Regions from separate parts of the Telluria sp. ZT3P25 genome, predicted to be linked through region 1. Evidence: predicted binding sites of a transcription regulator. Region 1 holds the regulator's gene; each other region holds the start of a gene.
What was found. The regulator sigma-54, encoded in region 1, starts transcription at its own class of promoters, with help from an activator protein. The targets are predictions, from matches to a motif close to TGGCANGNAANCTGCTTT.
Positions count from the first base shown of each region.

Region 2: the regulator sigma-54 is predicted to act here: its motif matches at 2,611-2,628, upstream of AC56LY_RS08565 (PEP-CTERM sorting domain-containing protein).
Region 3: the regulator sigma-54 is predicted to act here: its motif matches at 2,445-2,462, upstream of AC56LY_RS19080 (PEP-CTERM sorting domain-containing protein).

Region 1 covers NZ_JCASIJ010000002.1:781,319-786,476, forward strand. Annotated here, with positions in the region: gene lptA (lipopolysaccharide transport periplasmic protein LptA) at 1-197, shown strand, start outside; gene lptB (LPS export ABC transporter ATP-binding protein) at 194-949, shown strand; gene AC56LY_RS22110 (RNA polymerase factor sigma-54) at 964-2,451, shown strand; gene hpf (ribosome hibernation-promoting factor, HPF/YfiA family) at 2,526-2,882, shown strand; gene AC56LY_RS22120 (enoyl-CoA hydratase/isomerase family protein) at 2,981-4,057, shown strand; gene AC56LY_RS22125 (DUF5694 domain-containing protein) at 4,143-5,158, shown strand, end outside.
Region 2 covers NZ_JCASIJ010000001.1:1,893,862-1,899,019, forward strand. Annotated here, with positions in the region: gene AC56LY_RS08555 (ZIP family metal transporter) at 133-894, shown strand; gene AC56LY_RS08560 (ATP-binding response regulator) at 968-2,557, shown strand; gene AC56LY_RS08565 (PEP-CTERM sorting domain-containing protein) at 2,707-3,228, shown strand; gene AC56LY_RS08570 (c-type cytochrome) at 3,265-3,678, opposite strand; gene AC56LY_RS08575 (response regulator transcription factor) at 3,681-4,220, opposite strand; gene AC56LY_RS08580 (ATP-binding protein) at 4,207-5,158, opposite strand, start outside.
Region 3 covers NZ_JCASIJ010000002.1:127,595-132,752, reverse strand. Annotated here, with positions in the region: gene AC56LY_RS19085 (primosomal protein N') at 1-1,815, shown strand, start outside; gene AC56LY_RS19080 (PEP-CTERM sorting domain-containing protein) at 1,812-2,411, opposite strand; gene AC56LY_RS19075 (dihydrolipoyl dehydrogenase) at 2,681-4,120, shown strand; gene AC56LY_RS19070 (SRPBCC family protein) at 4,151-4,636, opposite strand; gene AC56LY_RS19065 (UvrD-helicase domain-containing protein) at 4,855-5,158, shown strand, end outside.

The DNA.
Region 1 (5,158 bases):
TGTACTCGAACGCGGTCGTCAAGGAACTCGAAAACGACCGGATGACCAACCAGATGACTGGCCCGTTCATCTCGTACGACAACCGCAAGGAAGTCGTCGCCGTGCGCAATGACGTCAGCGGCGAAAGCAAGGTTGGCGGCGGACGTGGCACGCTGATCCTGGCGCCCAAGCGTACGCCGGCCGGAGGCACGCAATGACGGAGCTGAACGATCGCAGCACGCTGGTCGTCAAGGGCCTGCAGAAAAGCTATGGCAAGCGCCTGGTCGTGCGCGACGTGTCGCTCGACGTCGAATGCGGCGAGGTGGTGGGTTTGCTGGGCCCGAACGGCGCCGGCAAGACCACCTCGTTCTACATGATCGTCGGCCTGGTGCCGTCGGATGCCGGCTCGATCAGCATCAACGGCACCGACATCACCAGCCTGCCGATCCATCGCCGCGCGGTGCTCGGCCTGTCGTATCTGCCGCAGGAAGCGTCGGTGTTTCGCAAGCTGACGGTGGAAGAAAACATCCGCGCCGTGCTCGAACTGCAGAAGGTCGACGGCAAGTCGCTGACCAAAGCGCAGATCGGCGAGCGGCTCGACAACTTGCTGGCCGACCTGCAGATCGAAAAGCTGCGCGAGAACCCGGCGCTGTCGCTGTCGGGCGGCGAGCGGCGCCGCGTGGAGATCGCACGCGCACTGGCCACCAATCCGCGCTTCGTGCTGCTCGATGAACCCTTTGCCGGTGTCGACCCGATCGCCGTGATCGAGATCCAGCGCATCGTGCGCTTCCTCAAGGAGCGCAAGATCGGCGTCCTGATCACCGACCATAATGTGCGCGAGACGCTTGGCATCTGCGACCGCGCCTACATCATCAATCAGGGCGCGGTGCTCGCATCCGGCCGTCCCGACGATATCATCGCCGACGAGTCGGTGCGCCGCGTGTACCTTGGTGAACATTTCCGCATGTAAGCCATGACCAATTGATGAAACAGTCCCTTCAGCTCCGCACTTCGCAGCACCTGGCGCTCACGCCACAGCTGCAGCAATCGATCCGGTTGCTGCAGCTGTCGACGCTCGAACTGCACCAGGAGATCGAGCAGATACTGGGCGATAACCCGCTGCTCGAAAGGCTCGACGATCCGCTCGATCATTCGGTGCGCTTGCTGGCCGATGGGGCCATCAACAATGCGCCGGCATCCGGCGAGGCGCCACCGGCGCCGGGCCAGCAGGCCGAAGGTGAAGGCAGCGCGCCGGCCGAAGGCGAGGGCGCTGAAGGCGGCGCGGTCGATGGCGACCGGCCCGACAACGAGTGGAGCGAAGGCAGCGGCGCGTCGTCCGGCAGCAGTAGCAGCAGCGACGACGAAGACGGCCGCCCGCAGCTGGAGGCGTGCGCCATCACGCTGCGCGAACACCTGATGGAACAGGTGCGCGAAACGCTGCTCTCGACCCGCGATCGCGCACTGGCCGAACTGGTGATCGACGCGCTCGACGACAACGGTTACCTGGACGAGCCGCTCGACGACATCCACTCGCGGCTGCCCGAAGAACTCGAGGTCGATCTCGACGAACTGCGCTGCGCGCTGGCGATGGTGCAGAGCATGGACCCGGTGGGCGTGGGCGCGCGCAGCGCGGCCGAATGCCTGGCGCTGCAGATCCGGCGCATGCCGGGCGTGCCGATGGTCACGCGCCGCATGGCGCTGAAGATCGTCGAAGGCTACCTGACCTGGTTCGCGCAGCGCGAATACAGCAAGCTGAAAAAAGCGCTCGATTGCGACGACGAAGACCTGCGCGAAGTGCAGGCTGTGGTCCGCCAGTGCAATCCGCATCCGGGCGCCGCGTTCGCGTCGAACGTGTCGGATTACGTGGTGCCGGACGTGATCGTGCGGCGCGCGAAGAATGGCTGGGCGGTCACGCTGAACCCGGACGTGATGCCGCGCCTGCGCGTGAACAGCCTGTACGCCACGATGCTCAAGCAGGGCCGCAGCGAGAGCCAGATGGGCGCGCAGATGCAAGAGGCGAAGTGGCTCATCAAGAACATGCGCCAGCGTTTCGACACGATTCTGCGTGTGGCCGAGGCGATTGTCGAGCGCCAGCGCAACTTTTTCAGCCACGGCGCGGTTGCCATGCGGCCCCTTGTTTTGCGCGAGATAGCTGATACACTAGGTCTGCACGAGAGCACCATCTCTCGTGTCACAACCCAGAAATACATGCTGACCCCGCACGGCATGTTCGAGTTGAAGTATTTCTTCGGCAGCCACGTTGCCACCGAAGCGGGAGGCGAAGCATCCTCAACGGCAATCCGTGCGCTCATCGCACAATTGACAGGAGCAGAAGACCCTAAGAATCCATTATCCGACAGCAAGATCGCGGAAATGCTCGGGGAACAAGGCATGGTCATTGCGCGCAGGACGGTCGCAAAATACCGTGAAGCGCTCAAGATCCCCCCCGTCAGTCTCCGCAAAGCCTTGTAACAACGCCGCTCATACAGTCTGTGCCTTCAGCTCCTGTGTGGTGCAAGCGACGTGACATCTTCAAAGGAGTGTGTATGAACCTCACCATCAGTGGTCACCATCTCGAAGTAACCCCTGCCATCCGTGAATACGTTCAGAATAAGCTGGAACGCATTATTCGCCATTTCGATCAAGTCATAGATACCCACGTCTTCCTGGCCGTCGATAACCTCACTGAAAAAGAAAAAAGGCAAAAAGCTGAAATCAATGTCCAGGTGTCGGGCAAGACCCTGCACGTGGCGAGCGTCGCGCAAGACCTGTATGCCGCGATCGACATGTTGATGGATAAACTGGATCGACAAATCCTGAAGCACAAGCAGATGCTCAAAGACCATAACCGCACAGCGATCAAACGCCTGGACGTCGACGAAGCCGACGTCGCTGTCGCCTGATCGAGCGCAGGTCACCACCGCCAGGGGCGTCTTTTCGGGACGCCCTTTTTGCATCCCGCTGCCGGTAAAATACGTGTTTCCTTTCGATGGATCACGCCATGTCCGAACACGTCCTGACCCGCATCGCCAACCGCACCGGCATCATCACGCTAGACCGTCCCAAGGCGCTCAATTCGCTGTCACTGGACATGGTGCGCGCGCTGACCGCGATCCTGCTCGACTGGCAGCGTGACGCTGCCGTCGATGCGGTCGTGATCACCAGCAGCAGCGAAAAAGCACTGTGCGCGGGCGGCGATATCCGCTTCTTCCACGAGGTCGGCAACGCCTCGCCGCAAGGCGGCAGCGCACTGCTCGAGGATTTCTTCACCGAAGAATACGCGCTGAATCACCTGATCCATTTTTATCCGAAACCGTATATCGCGCTGATGGATGGCGTGGTCATGGGCGGGGGCATGGGCATCGCGCAGGGCGGCCCCGATTGCGGCCTGCGCATCGTCACCGAGCGCACCAAGATGGCGATGCCCGAGGTGAATATCGGCCTGTTCCCCGATGTCGGCGGCAGCCATTTTCTGTCGCACGCGCCGGGGCAATTGGGGATGTTCCTGGGCTTGACCGGCTTGACGATCGGCGCGGCCGACGCGCTGTATGTGGGCCTGGCCGACGTGTTCGTGCCGGGCGCCGACCTGCCGGCGTTGCAGGCGCTGATCGAGGCGACGGCAGGCGCGGATCTGCCGGCGGCGATCCGCGAGTTTGCCACGGCGCACCCCGGCGAGAGCGAATTGCAAGCCAACCGCGCGCGCATCGATGCGCACTTTGGCGCGGATTCGGTGGCGGCAATCATGGCCTCGCTCGAGGGTGACGACACGCCATTCGCGCAGAAGGCATTGAATGCAATGCGTCAGCGCTCGCCATTGATGATGTGCGTGACGCGCGAGCTGCTGCTGCGCGGCGCATCGCTCGATGTCGCCGACTGTCTGCGCCTGGAGCGCTCGCTGGTGCGCCGCAACTTCGAGCATGGCGAGGTGCTCGAAGGCGTGCGCGCGCTCGTCATCGACAAGGACAATGCGCCGCAATGGAATCCGCCATCGCTCGACCTCGTGACCGATGCGATGGTGGCGCACTTCTTTGCGCCGGTGTGGCCGGTGCATGCGCATCCGCTACGGCATCTCGCGTAAGCGTCTCCATGCATATCCGTTTGCGCGTGACTTTTCGTGCAGGCGGTGCAAACATCGTGGCTTCATGAACCGATGAGGAACCCCGATGCGCATGACCGCCTTGCTGTTGTCGATGACCTTGTGCGGCAGCGCCGCCGCCCAGGCCTGGCAGCCTGACTTCAATGCGGGCGCATTCAAGGGACCGGCCTCCGGGCCTGCCAATGAGGTGCTGGTATTGGGCTCCCCCCATCTGTCGCAATTGCCGAAAACCTTCCAGGCCGCCAGCCTGACGCTGCTGAACGAACGCCTGGCCGCATGGAAGCCGCAGGCGATTGCGATCGAGGCGGTGTCCGGGCCGCAGTGCGACTTCATGCGACGCTACCCAGTCCGCTACAAGGACTCGATCGATTCCTATTGCAGGGATACTGCACCGGCGCGGCTGGCCACAGGCCTGGATGTCGCAGCGGCGACCGAGGCTGCCGAGGCCTTGCTGGCTGCCTGGCCCGACGCGCCGACCCCGGCGCAGCGCCGTCACCTGGCAGCGCTGTTCCTCGCTGGGGGCGAGCGCGCATCGGCGCTGGTCCAGTGGCTGCGCTTGCCCGAGGTTGAGCGCCGTGCCGGTGACGGTCTGGATGCCACACTGGTCAGCGTACTCGTGAAGCTGGAAACCAGGATGGACGAAAGCCTGATGATCGGTGCACGCCTGGCGGCCCGGCTCGGTCTTGAACGCCTGTACGCAATGGACGACCATACCGCCGACAGCGCGTCTGAAGACCAGAAGGCGTTTGGCGATGCGCTGATGACGGCGTGGGATAACCCTGCCACGAAGCAGCGCGCTGCAGTGGACAAGACGCAGGAGGGGTTGCTGGCCAGTGCCGAAGGCGTGCTGGCGATGTACCGCGCCGACAATGCGCCCGGCCAGGCGGCCCTGATCTACCGCAGCGACTTCGGCGCGGCGCTTAATGAGCCGTCAGCGCAGCGCTTCGGCCGCCAGTACGTGGGTTACTGGGAAACGCGCAACCTGCGCATGGCGGCCAATATCCGGGACGTCCTGGGGTTGCGGCCCGGTCAGCGCATGCTGGTCATCGTCGGCGCGTCGCACAAGGGATATCTGGAATCGTA
Region 2 (5,158 bases), on a different contig from region 1:
TGCTGATCGGGGCAAGCAGGTCGGGTGACCCGGTTACCACGTCCTTATCTTGCCCGAAAAGTATAATCAAGGCAACCTTATTTGTGCCAATGGACACACGGGGACGCCGTAGCGCAGCAGACAGGATTACGCATGGACATACCAGGTTGGTTGCAGGCAGGTGGTTGGGGATTGTTGGCAGGCGGCGCCCTGCTGCTGGGCGCGGCTGCCGGCGTGCGTTATCAGGTGCCGCAGCGCCTCGTCGCCGCGATCATGGCGTTCGGCAGTGGCGTGCTGATTTCAGCGCTGTCATTCGAATTGATGGACGAGGCGGTCGAGACCGGCGGGCTCGCATCGACGGCAGCCGGCTTTGTGATTGGCGCAGGCATCTATACCGGCGCCAACTGGCTGCTCGCGCGCAAGGGTGCCAAGCACCGCAAGCGTTCGACGCCACCGGAAGGCACCGATCCGAAGGCCAAGGGCAGCGGCACGGCCATCGCGATCGGTGCACTGATCGATGGCATTCCCGAGTCGATCGTGATCGGGCTGTCGCTGGTGGGCGGCGAAGGCGTGAGCATGGCGATGGTGGCGGCGGTGTTCCTGTCGAACTTGCCGGAAGGGCTGTCGAGCGCCGCAGGCATGAAGCGCGCAGGCCAATCGACCGGGTACATCATGGGCATCTGGGCAGCGATTGCCGTCGCATCCGGCCTGGCGGCAACGGCGGGCTTCACACTGCTCCACGAATTTCCACCTGAAATTCTGGCTGCCATCACGGCGGTCGCAGCGGGCGGTGTGCTGGCCATGGTGGTCGACACCATGATTCCCGAGGCATTTGAAGAAACCCACGATTTTGCCGGGCTGATCGTCACAGCAGGGTTTCTCGCCGCGTTTACACTGAGCAAGTTTTCTACCTGAATTTGCCGGCCATAACCCTTTATAATCAGCGTTCAAGGCGACGTCACCTCCCCGGCGTCCCAACCCTCATCTCATGCTGATCATGCACACCCAGTTTTCTGGCGGCACCTGGCGCGACGGCGCGGCGCCGTCCGTACTGCGCTATCTGTTCGCACTGTTCCTGTTCCTCGTGGCGCTGGCCGCCCGCTTCATGCTGGTCGACCTGTTGCCAGCGCGTGGTTTCCCGTTCCTGTCGTTCTTCCCTGCGGTGCTGCTGGCAGCCTATCTGGCCGGTCTCGGGCCAGGCCTGCTGACGGCGTTCCTGAGCACCTGGGCGGCCTGGGCATTCTTCATGGGCCCGCGCCTGGCGCCGGCTGCCATGGCGCACAGCGACCTGATCGCGCTGGTCTTTTTTGCGTCGATCCTGGTGGTCGACTGCCTGGTCATCGAACGCATGAACCTGGCCATGCGCAAGTTGCGCGCCACCGGTACACGGCTGCGCGAAAGCGAAGATGCCCTGGTGGCGCGCCAGGCCGAACTGAGCGAAGCGAACCGGCAAAAAGACGTGTTCATCGCGATGCTGGCGCACGAGCTGCGCAATCCGCTGGCGCCGATCCTGTCGGCGGCCCAGCTGATCGCGATGCGCGCAGGCGCCGATGAACCGCTGGCCCGCGCCGCCGGCATCATTCTGCGCCAGGGCCTGCAACTGACGCGGCTGGTCGACGACCTGCTCGATGCGTCCCGCATCCACTCGGCCAAACTGACACTGCAGGTCGCGCCGGCCGACCTGCGCGATGTGATCGGCAGCGCGCTGGAAACCAGCGGGCCGATGATCGAACAATCGACAGCCAACTTTCAGCTGACGCTGCCGCCGCAGCCGATTCCGGTGCAGGTCGACAGCACGCGCATTGCCCAATGCGTGTCGAACCTGCTGCACAATGCCTTCAAGTTCACGGCCAGCCACGGCAACATCGGGTTGGACGTCAGCACCGGGCTTGACGGCATGGCCCGCATCCGGGTCACCGACAACGGCCGCGGCATTTCGCCCGACATGCTGCCCCGCCTGTTTGACATGTTCACGCAGGAAGGCCGCAGCGGCAACGACGGCAATAGCGGCCTGGGCATCGGCCTGGCGCTCACGCGCGACCTGGTCGAACGTCACGGCGGCACGCTCAGCGCCCATAGCGACGGGCCGGGCCGCGGCGCAGTGTTCGAGATCGCGCTGCCCCTGAACACCGACGTCCAGGCGACAGCGATCGCCGCGCCGTCGCCGACGGCCGTCGACGCGTCGCAGAAGGCGCCATCGGTGCTGGTGGTGGACGACAATGTGGATGCGGCCGAACTGTTGCAGGCGCTGCTCGGATTGCACGGCTTCGCTGTGCAGATCGCCCATACCGGCGCCGCCGCCCTGGCCGCACTGGCACAGCAGCGCTATCAGGTCCTGCTGCTCGACATCGGCTTGCCCGACATGACCGGCTATGAGGTCGCCATCGCTGCCCGCGCGCAGGGTCTGCTCGACGACACGACCTTCATCGTCGCACTGACCGGCTGGAGCGACGCCGAGTCACGCCAGCGCTCGGTCGATGCGCGCATCGACCATCATCTCAACAAGCCGGTACAGATGGAAGCGTTGTTGAGCCTTTTCGATACGCGAACGCTGTCGACTAATCTTACAGTTGTATGACACAAATCAAGGTCGATTAATTTAAGTACTTGTTGGTATTGAGGATTTTGAACAGGCACGGTCCGTGCTTATCGCATATTGCAACAGCAATGCTCGCAATTCGATGTCACATGCATGTTCATCCATCCCTGAATACAACGGAGTGCTCTGTGAAACTGATCAAAAGCTTGAGAAATGTCGCCCTTGCCACCATGCTGTTTTCCGCTGGCGTGGCCAATGCAGCGCTGTACCAGTTTCAGCTGACCGGAGATTACACGGCAAGCTGGCAAATGGACTCCACAGTCGACCCGGATTTCAGCTTTGATGGGTTCCTGTTCTCGGTCTACGATGTCGAAGGAAACTTTCCCGGATCGCTTGCTAACCTCGCAGACCTGACGTTCTACAATGCCGATGCGGGCGGTGGATTCGAGATCATCGATTTCCTCGGCGAGCAGGTGCTGCTCGTGACTGACGGTCGACAGTTATACACCGGTCCTGAAGGAAGTCCGACTTTTCTCCTGGGCGCGTTCGCGCTCAGCGAATTCGAGGGTGTCGGCAGCTACATGCTGACCGTGACTGACCTGGATGCCCTTCCAGGGCCAGGTGAAGTGCCTGAACCGGCAACGGCGGCGCTGCTGCTCGGCGGCTTGGGCGTCCTGCTTGCATCGCGCAAGCAGCGCCAGGCCAAATAATCTGCCTGTCGGCAAGGCTGCGCTGAACCAGCCTTGCTATCGTTTCGGCGCTGGCGCTGGCGGCATGGCCGCCATGCCCTGCGTGCGCAGGTAGGCCACGATCTCGCCCGCCTGCTTCTCGCTCATGAAGCTGAGAAAACGCATCTTGTTCCCTGGTACGACCTTTTCGCTGTCGCGAATGAACGCAACCAGTTTCTGCTCGTCCCAGGCGAATCCCGCGCTCCTGAGCGCCGGCGAGTAGGCATATGCCGGCGCGCTGCCGGCCTTGCGGCCGACGATCCCGTTCAATTGCGGGCCAAAGCCATTGCGCGCGCCCGCACCCACTTCGTGACAGTTGGTACAACGCGCGAACAGGCGACGGCCGGCATCGACCTGAGCCTGGGTAGATGCGGCCAGCGCCTCAGCGCCCGGACCCAGCAACAGCGTAAAACCAATGATGAGCGCGCGCATGATCACTTGACCCGCTGCTTCTCGAGCTTGCGCGCGAGCGTGCGGCGATGCATGCCCAGCCGGCGCGCCGCCTCGGAGATATTGAAATCGGTCTCGGCCAGCACCGCATGGATGCGTTCCCACTCGAGCGTCTTGATCGACGTCGACCGGTTGGTCACCTCGATCTCGGCGCTGCCGGCAATGTGCCCGAACGCCGCTTCGATATCGTCGGCGTCCGACGGTTTGGCCAGGTACTGGACGGCGCCCAGCTTGATCGCTTCGACCGCGGTCGCGATGCTGGCAAAGCCCGTCAGCACGACGATGAGCATGTCCGGGTCGTGCTCGTGCAGCAGTTGCACGCAGGCCAGGCCCGAGGTCTGCCCCTTGAGCTTCAGGTCGACCACGGCGTAGCCGGGATTGTGCTGCGCCAGGATGGCAGCGGCTTCATCGTGGCCGGTGGCGCCCAGCACGCGGTAGCCGCGCCGTTCGAACGAACGGCTCAGGGTGCGGGCGAAGGCTTCGTCGTCTTCGATGATGAGCAGCAGCGGCTCAGGGTTCGGCATCGTTCAGTTCCTCTTCCAGTTCAATGGCCGACATCGGCAGCCGCAGCATCACCACGGCGCCGCCCTCCGGCCGGTTGGTCGCCGTCACCGTGCCGCCGAGTTTACGCACGACGTTCACGGCCAGGAACAACCCCAGGCCACCACCGGGTTTGCCCTTGGTGGACTGGTACGGTTTGCCAAATTGCGCCAGCATGCTGGGCGCAAAGCCGGGACCGCGGTCGAGCACGGACAGCACCAGCGTGCGCTCGTCGATGTGCGCATCGAAACAGACCCAGTCGGGCGACGCTTCCAGCGCATTGTCGAGCAGGTTGTCGACCGTCTGGCGCAGCGCCGAGTCGCTCGCCACCGGCCAGTCGTCGGCAATACGATTATTGTACGTGAAAGCGCGCACCGGGCGGCTGGCCTGCCAGCGTTCGACCAGTCCATCGAGAAAGCCCCGCACCGTCGTGCGTTCGGCCGATTCGCCACGCGCTTCGCCGGCCGAGAGCAGGATGCCGCTGACGATCGACTTGCAGCGCTTGAGCTGGGTCTGCATCTCGGTCAGTTCGCCCAGCAGTTCGGGGTCGTCACGAAACGCCGGCATGCGCTTCCAGTCACCCAGGATCACCGACACGGTCGACAGCGGCGTGCCCAGTTCATGTGCGGCGCCGCTGGCCAGCAGGCCCATGCGCACGATGTGTTCTTCTTCGGTCGCGCTCTGACGCAGCGCTGCCAGCTGGGTCGCCTTGTCGCGCACATTGTTCGAGATGCGCGAGACGAACAGCACCAGCAGCGCGGCATTGAGCGCAAAGCAGACCAGCAGACCCTGGACGTACAGGCTGCCGATGCCGCGCTCGTGATCGAACGGCAGCGCAAGCGGTTCGGCAAACGCCGCCAGGCCCGCCATGCAGGTGATCGTGATGGCGACGATGCTCCAGGTCCACAGTACGTCGAGCAGC
Region 3 (5,158 bases), 650 kb from region 1:
GATGCCCTGGCCGTGCGCAGTGAATTGGCGCCGCTGTCCGGGCGCTGGCTCGCGCTGGCGCGGTTTGCCGCCGAGTACTACCAGCGCCCGCTCGGTGAAGTGGCGTTGCCCGGCTTGCCAAAGAATCTGCGGGTGCCCAAAACAGTCGCGCTGGGGCGCGCGCTGAAAAAGCTGGCCAAGCTCGATGCCGGGCAGGACGCCACTGCAGTGGGCATGCCGGTGCTGAACACGGCCCAGCAAGAGGCGGCCGACGCCATCGGCGGTGCCACCGGTTTCAAACCGTTCCTGTTATGGGGCGTCACCGGCAGCGGCAAGACCGAGGTCTATCTGCAAGCCTGCGCCCAGGTGCTGGCGCGCGACCCGCAGGCGCAGATCCTGATCATGGTCCCCGAGATCAACCTCACGCCGCAGCTCGAAGGCAATATCCGGGCGCGCTTCCCGGGCATGATGCTCGCCACGCTGCACAGCAGCCTGTCCGAGGGCGAGCGCATGCTGCACTGGCTGGCGGCGCACCTGGGGCAGGCGCGCATCGTGCTCGGCACGCGGCTGTCGCTGCTGGCGTCGCTGCCTCACTTGCAGCTGATCGTGATCGATGAAGAGCACGACCCGTCGTACAAGCAGCAGGAAGGCCTGCGCTATTCGGCGCGCGACCTGGCCGTCTGGCGCGCGCACCAGCTGGGCATTCCGATCGTGCTGGGCTCGGCCACGCCGTCGCTCGAATCGTGGCACCACGCCCGCTCGGGGCGCTATACAAGGCTCGACCTGCGCGAGCGCGCCGTGCAGGATGCCGTGCTGCCGCGCGTGCGCCTGATCGACATGGAGCGCGATCGCGGGCGCGACGGCCTGACCGCCGAGATGGTCGCCGCGCTGCGCCTGCGCCTGGAGCGCGGTGAGCAGTCACTGCTGTTCCTGAACCGGCGCGGCTACGCCCCCGTGATTTCGTGCGACGCGTGCGGCTGGATCAGCGACTGCACGCGCTGCACCGCCTTCATGGTGCTGCACAAGCCCGAGAACCGGCTGCGCTGCCACCACTGCAGCCTGGAGCTGCGCATCCCGCGCTCGTGCCCTACCTGCGGCAACGTCGACATCCAGCCGCTGGGCCGGGGCACGCAGCGCGTCGAAGAGGGCTTGCGGGCGATGTTCCCCGAGGCGCGCATCCTGCGCATCGATGCCGACTCCACGCGCCTGAAGGGCAGCGCGCAGGCGGCGTTCGACAGCGTGCACCGGGGCGAGGTGGATATCCTGATCGGCACCCAGATGGTCGCCAAGGGCCACGACTTCAAGAAGCTCACGCTGGTGGGCATCCTGAACCCGGATACGGCGCTGTTCTCGCAGGACTACCGCGCCAGCGAGCGCCTGTTCGCGCAGTTGATGCAGGTGGCGGGGCGGGCAGGGCGTGCCGGCGCGCCGTCCGAGGTGCTGGTGCAGACGCGCTACGTGCAGCATCCGCTGTACGGCGCGGTGATGCGCCACGATTACGAGCGCTTTGCCGGCCAGTTGCTCGACGAACGGCGTGAAGCGGGGCTGCCGCCGTACATGTACCAGGCCTTGCTGCGGGCCGAAGCGCGCGAGCTGCCGATTGCGATTGCATTTCTGGAGACCGCGCGCGACTGCCTGGCGCATGACGGCATCCTGATCAACGACCCGATCCCGATGACGATGACGCGCGTGCACAATATGGACCGCGCCCAGTTGCTGGTGGAGTCCAGCTCGCGCCCGGCCTTGCAGGCGTTCCTGCGCGAGTGGATGGAAGCGTTGCGGGCCATGAAGGCCCGTGTGAAGTGGTCGCTCGAAGTCGACCCGCTCGATATTTAAGCTGCGCTGGCAGCCTTGCGCGCTGCCTGGCGCCGACGGCTGGCATAGCCCATCATGCCCAGGCCGGCGCCCAGCAGCAGGCCGGTGGCCGGTTCAGGCACTTCACCCGGTGGCACTTCACCGCCGACTGTTTCCACGCCAAACGTGATGGTGCCGAAGTTCCAGATGCCGTCCGGGCCATCGAAATCATCGAACCCTTCAAAGAATTCCAGGCGCAGGATGCCGTCGGCGCCGACAGCGAAACTCAGGTCCAGGTCGACCAGGTCGGCGAAACCGTTATACGTGGCGGTGCCCGGGCTGTCATCATTGAAACCGGGGTTGAAGAACACGCCATCGGTCTGGTCGGCGTTTTCGAACGAGAGGGTCAGTTCGGACAACCAGCTCGGCGAGAAGGCGGTCAGGTTGGCCGAAAAGGAGACGCTGGTGATGATCGAATTGGCGCCGACGTTATAGCTCAGCACTGTGTTGCTGGCGTCGCCGTATTCCCCAAAACTGGTAATGCCCGCCACGTTGACGACCAGCGGTGCGGCAAACACGGATGAGCAAGCGAACAGCGACAGGCTAACAAGCAATTTGTTCAGCGAAGCGAGTGACATGACATCTCCTGGGTTGGGGTTGAGCCCGAGGTGTATGCAAATACCGTGCCGCAGTGAAGAACTCATCCATCTTGTTGATTCCGTTGGGAAAAATTAAAGCAATATAAATTGGCGTTCGGAATCTGTAAAAGTGGTCGACATCGTTTTCTGCACTGTTGGTTGCAATGCCGGGGCGCGCTGGCGTGGCGTCCCGCCTGAAACGCCACCTGCGCACGTGAAATAGCGTATCGTTTTGCCTGTTAATTGCGAAGACACAGCGAAAGAGCCCCATGAAACAACTGAACGTGGATGTCGCCGTCATCGGCACCGGCACCGCCGGCATGACGGCCTATCGCGCGGCCAAGGCGCAGGGCGCGCGCACCGTGGTCATCGAGGGCGCGCACTACGGCACCACCTGCGCCCGGGTCGGCTGCATGCCAAGCAAGCTCCTGATCGCCGCGGCCGAGGTGGCGCACACGCTGCACTCGTCCGCTCCGTTTGGCGTGCATGCCGGCGAAGTGCGGATCGATGGTCCGGCCGTGATGGCGCGCGTCCAGCGCGAACGCGACCGTTTCGTCGGTTTCGTGCTCGAGGCCGTGGAAGCCATACCCGCCCAGGACCGCCTGCAGGGCCATGCGCGCTTTACCGGTCCGTGCACGCTGCAGGTCGACGACCATACCGAAATCCACGCCGGGCGCGTCGTCATCGCCACCGGCTCGACACCGCTGCGCCTGCCGCAGCTCGAGAACGTCGGCCCCGGCATCGTTACCAGCGACGACGTGTTCTACTGGAACGACCTGCCGGCCTCGGTGGCCGTGATCGGCACCGGCGTGATCGGCCTCGAACTGGGCCAGGCCCTGAGCCGTCTGGGCGTGCGCGTGCGTTTCTACGCGCGCGGCGGCTCCATCGCCAATATCAGCGACCCCGAAGTGCTGCGCTGCGCGGCGCACGTGCTGGGCGAAGAAGTCGACATCGCGTTTCAGAGCCAGATCATGGGTGCAGAGCAGGAGGGCGACGAGGTGGTCTTGCGCGTGCGCGATGCGCTGGGCGAGGAAAGCAGCGAACGCTTCCAGTACGTGCTGATGGCGGCCGGGCGCACGCCGAACGTGCATGACCTGGGTCTGGAACTGACCGGCCTGGAGCGGGGCGCCGACGGCATCCCGACCTTCGATACGCGCACCATGCAGTGCGGCACCAGCCATATCTTTATCGCGGGCGACGCCAACGACGAGCGTCCGTTGCTGCACGACGCGGCCGATCACGGCAAGATCGCCGGCGACAATGCGGGCCGCTACCCCGACGTGCGCCCGGGTCTGCGCCGCACGCCGATCGCGGTGGCCTTCACCGAGCCGAATATCGCCACGTTGGGCAAGAGCTATCGGGAATTGTGCGCGGGCGGGCAACGCAAGTTCGCCGTGGGCAGCGTGTCGTTCGAGAACCAGGGCCGCAGCCGCGTCATGTTGCAGAACAAGGGGATGCTGCGGGTGTATGCCGAATACGGCTCGCGCCTGTTCCTGGGCGCCGAGATGATCGCGCCGCGCGCCGAGCACCTGGCGCACCTGCTGTCATGGGCATGCCAGATGCGGTTGACGGTCGACCAGATGCTGGAGATGCCGTTCTATCATCCGGTGATCGAAGAGGGCGTGCGCACGGCGCTGCGCGACCTGGCGACCAACCTGTCGCAGGGCGAGAGCACCACCTTCGCAGCCGAAACCCAGCCGGGTCTCTAAACCGCGCCGCCGGATCGCCGGACCGCCGGATCAGTTGAGCAGGGTGGTGGCCAGCTTGCCCTGACCGGCCAGCTGACGCAGGATGCGTACCGTGTCGATGTCGGCTTCTTCGTAGGCCGACTTCTTGAATTCGTCGTACATCGCATTGGCCTGGTCGACGTGTTCGCCCATGCCGTCGTCGTAGCAGAAGCGCACCAGCAGCATGGCGCTGGTGGGCGCTTCGATGACCATGCGCAGCGTCGAGGCGGCGATGTCGCCCTGGGCCGGCACGTCGTAATGCACTTCTTGCAGCGGGGTCAAGGTTACCGTGTCTTCGATCACCAGCTTGCCGAAGGTCAGGCGGCGGCGCATGATGCCGGCATCGCGCTCAAGAATTTCGCAGGTGTCCAGGTGCGGAATGAACAGTTTCGGCTGCTCGGCGCGCAGCACCAGGCCGTGCCACAGCTGCTCGCGGCTGAGCGTGTCGAGAAGCGGGTTCATCGGATCGTTGATTTCGACGAGATGTTCGAATTTCATGGGGCAAATTTCCAGAAAAATAGGGCGTCAGCGTAGCGCGTGGCGTCGCGCGCTGCAAAGGTCGCATGGTACCCGATCCCCGGCTGACTCGCAGGAGCGTGCCGGTAAGCAAACCCTGGCAGCGGCTTGTTGCAATCCGGCGTAGCCTGCAACGCGCCATCGCCCGCTGCACCCGCCAGATTGTTACAATCGCTCTCTGTCCCACCGAAAACTTCCCCATGTCAAACGCACCAAAGTTCGGCCTCAACGGGCCGCAGAGCGAAGCCGCGCTGTACCTGGACGGCCCTTGCCTGGTGCTCGCTGGCGCCGGCTCCGGCAAGACGCGCGTGATCACGCAAAAGATCGCCTACATGATCGAGCACTGCGGCTACGATCCGCGCACCATTGCCGCGCTGACCTTTACCAACAAGGCGGCGCTCGAGATGCAGGAGCGTATTGCCAAGCTGCTCAAGCAGCCGAAGCAGGCCAAGCAACTGACCGTGTCCACCTTCCACTCGCTGGGCGTGCGCATCCTGCGCCAGG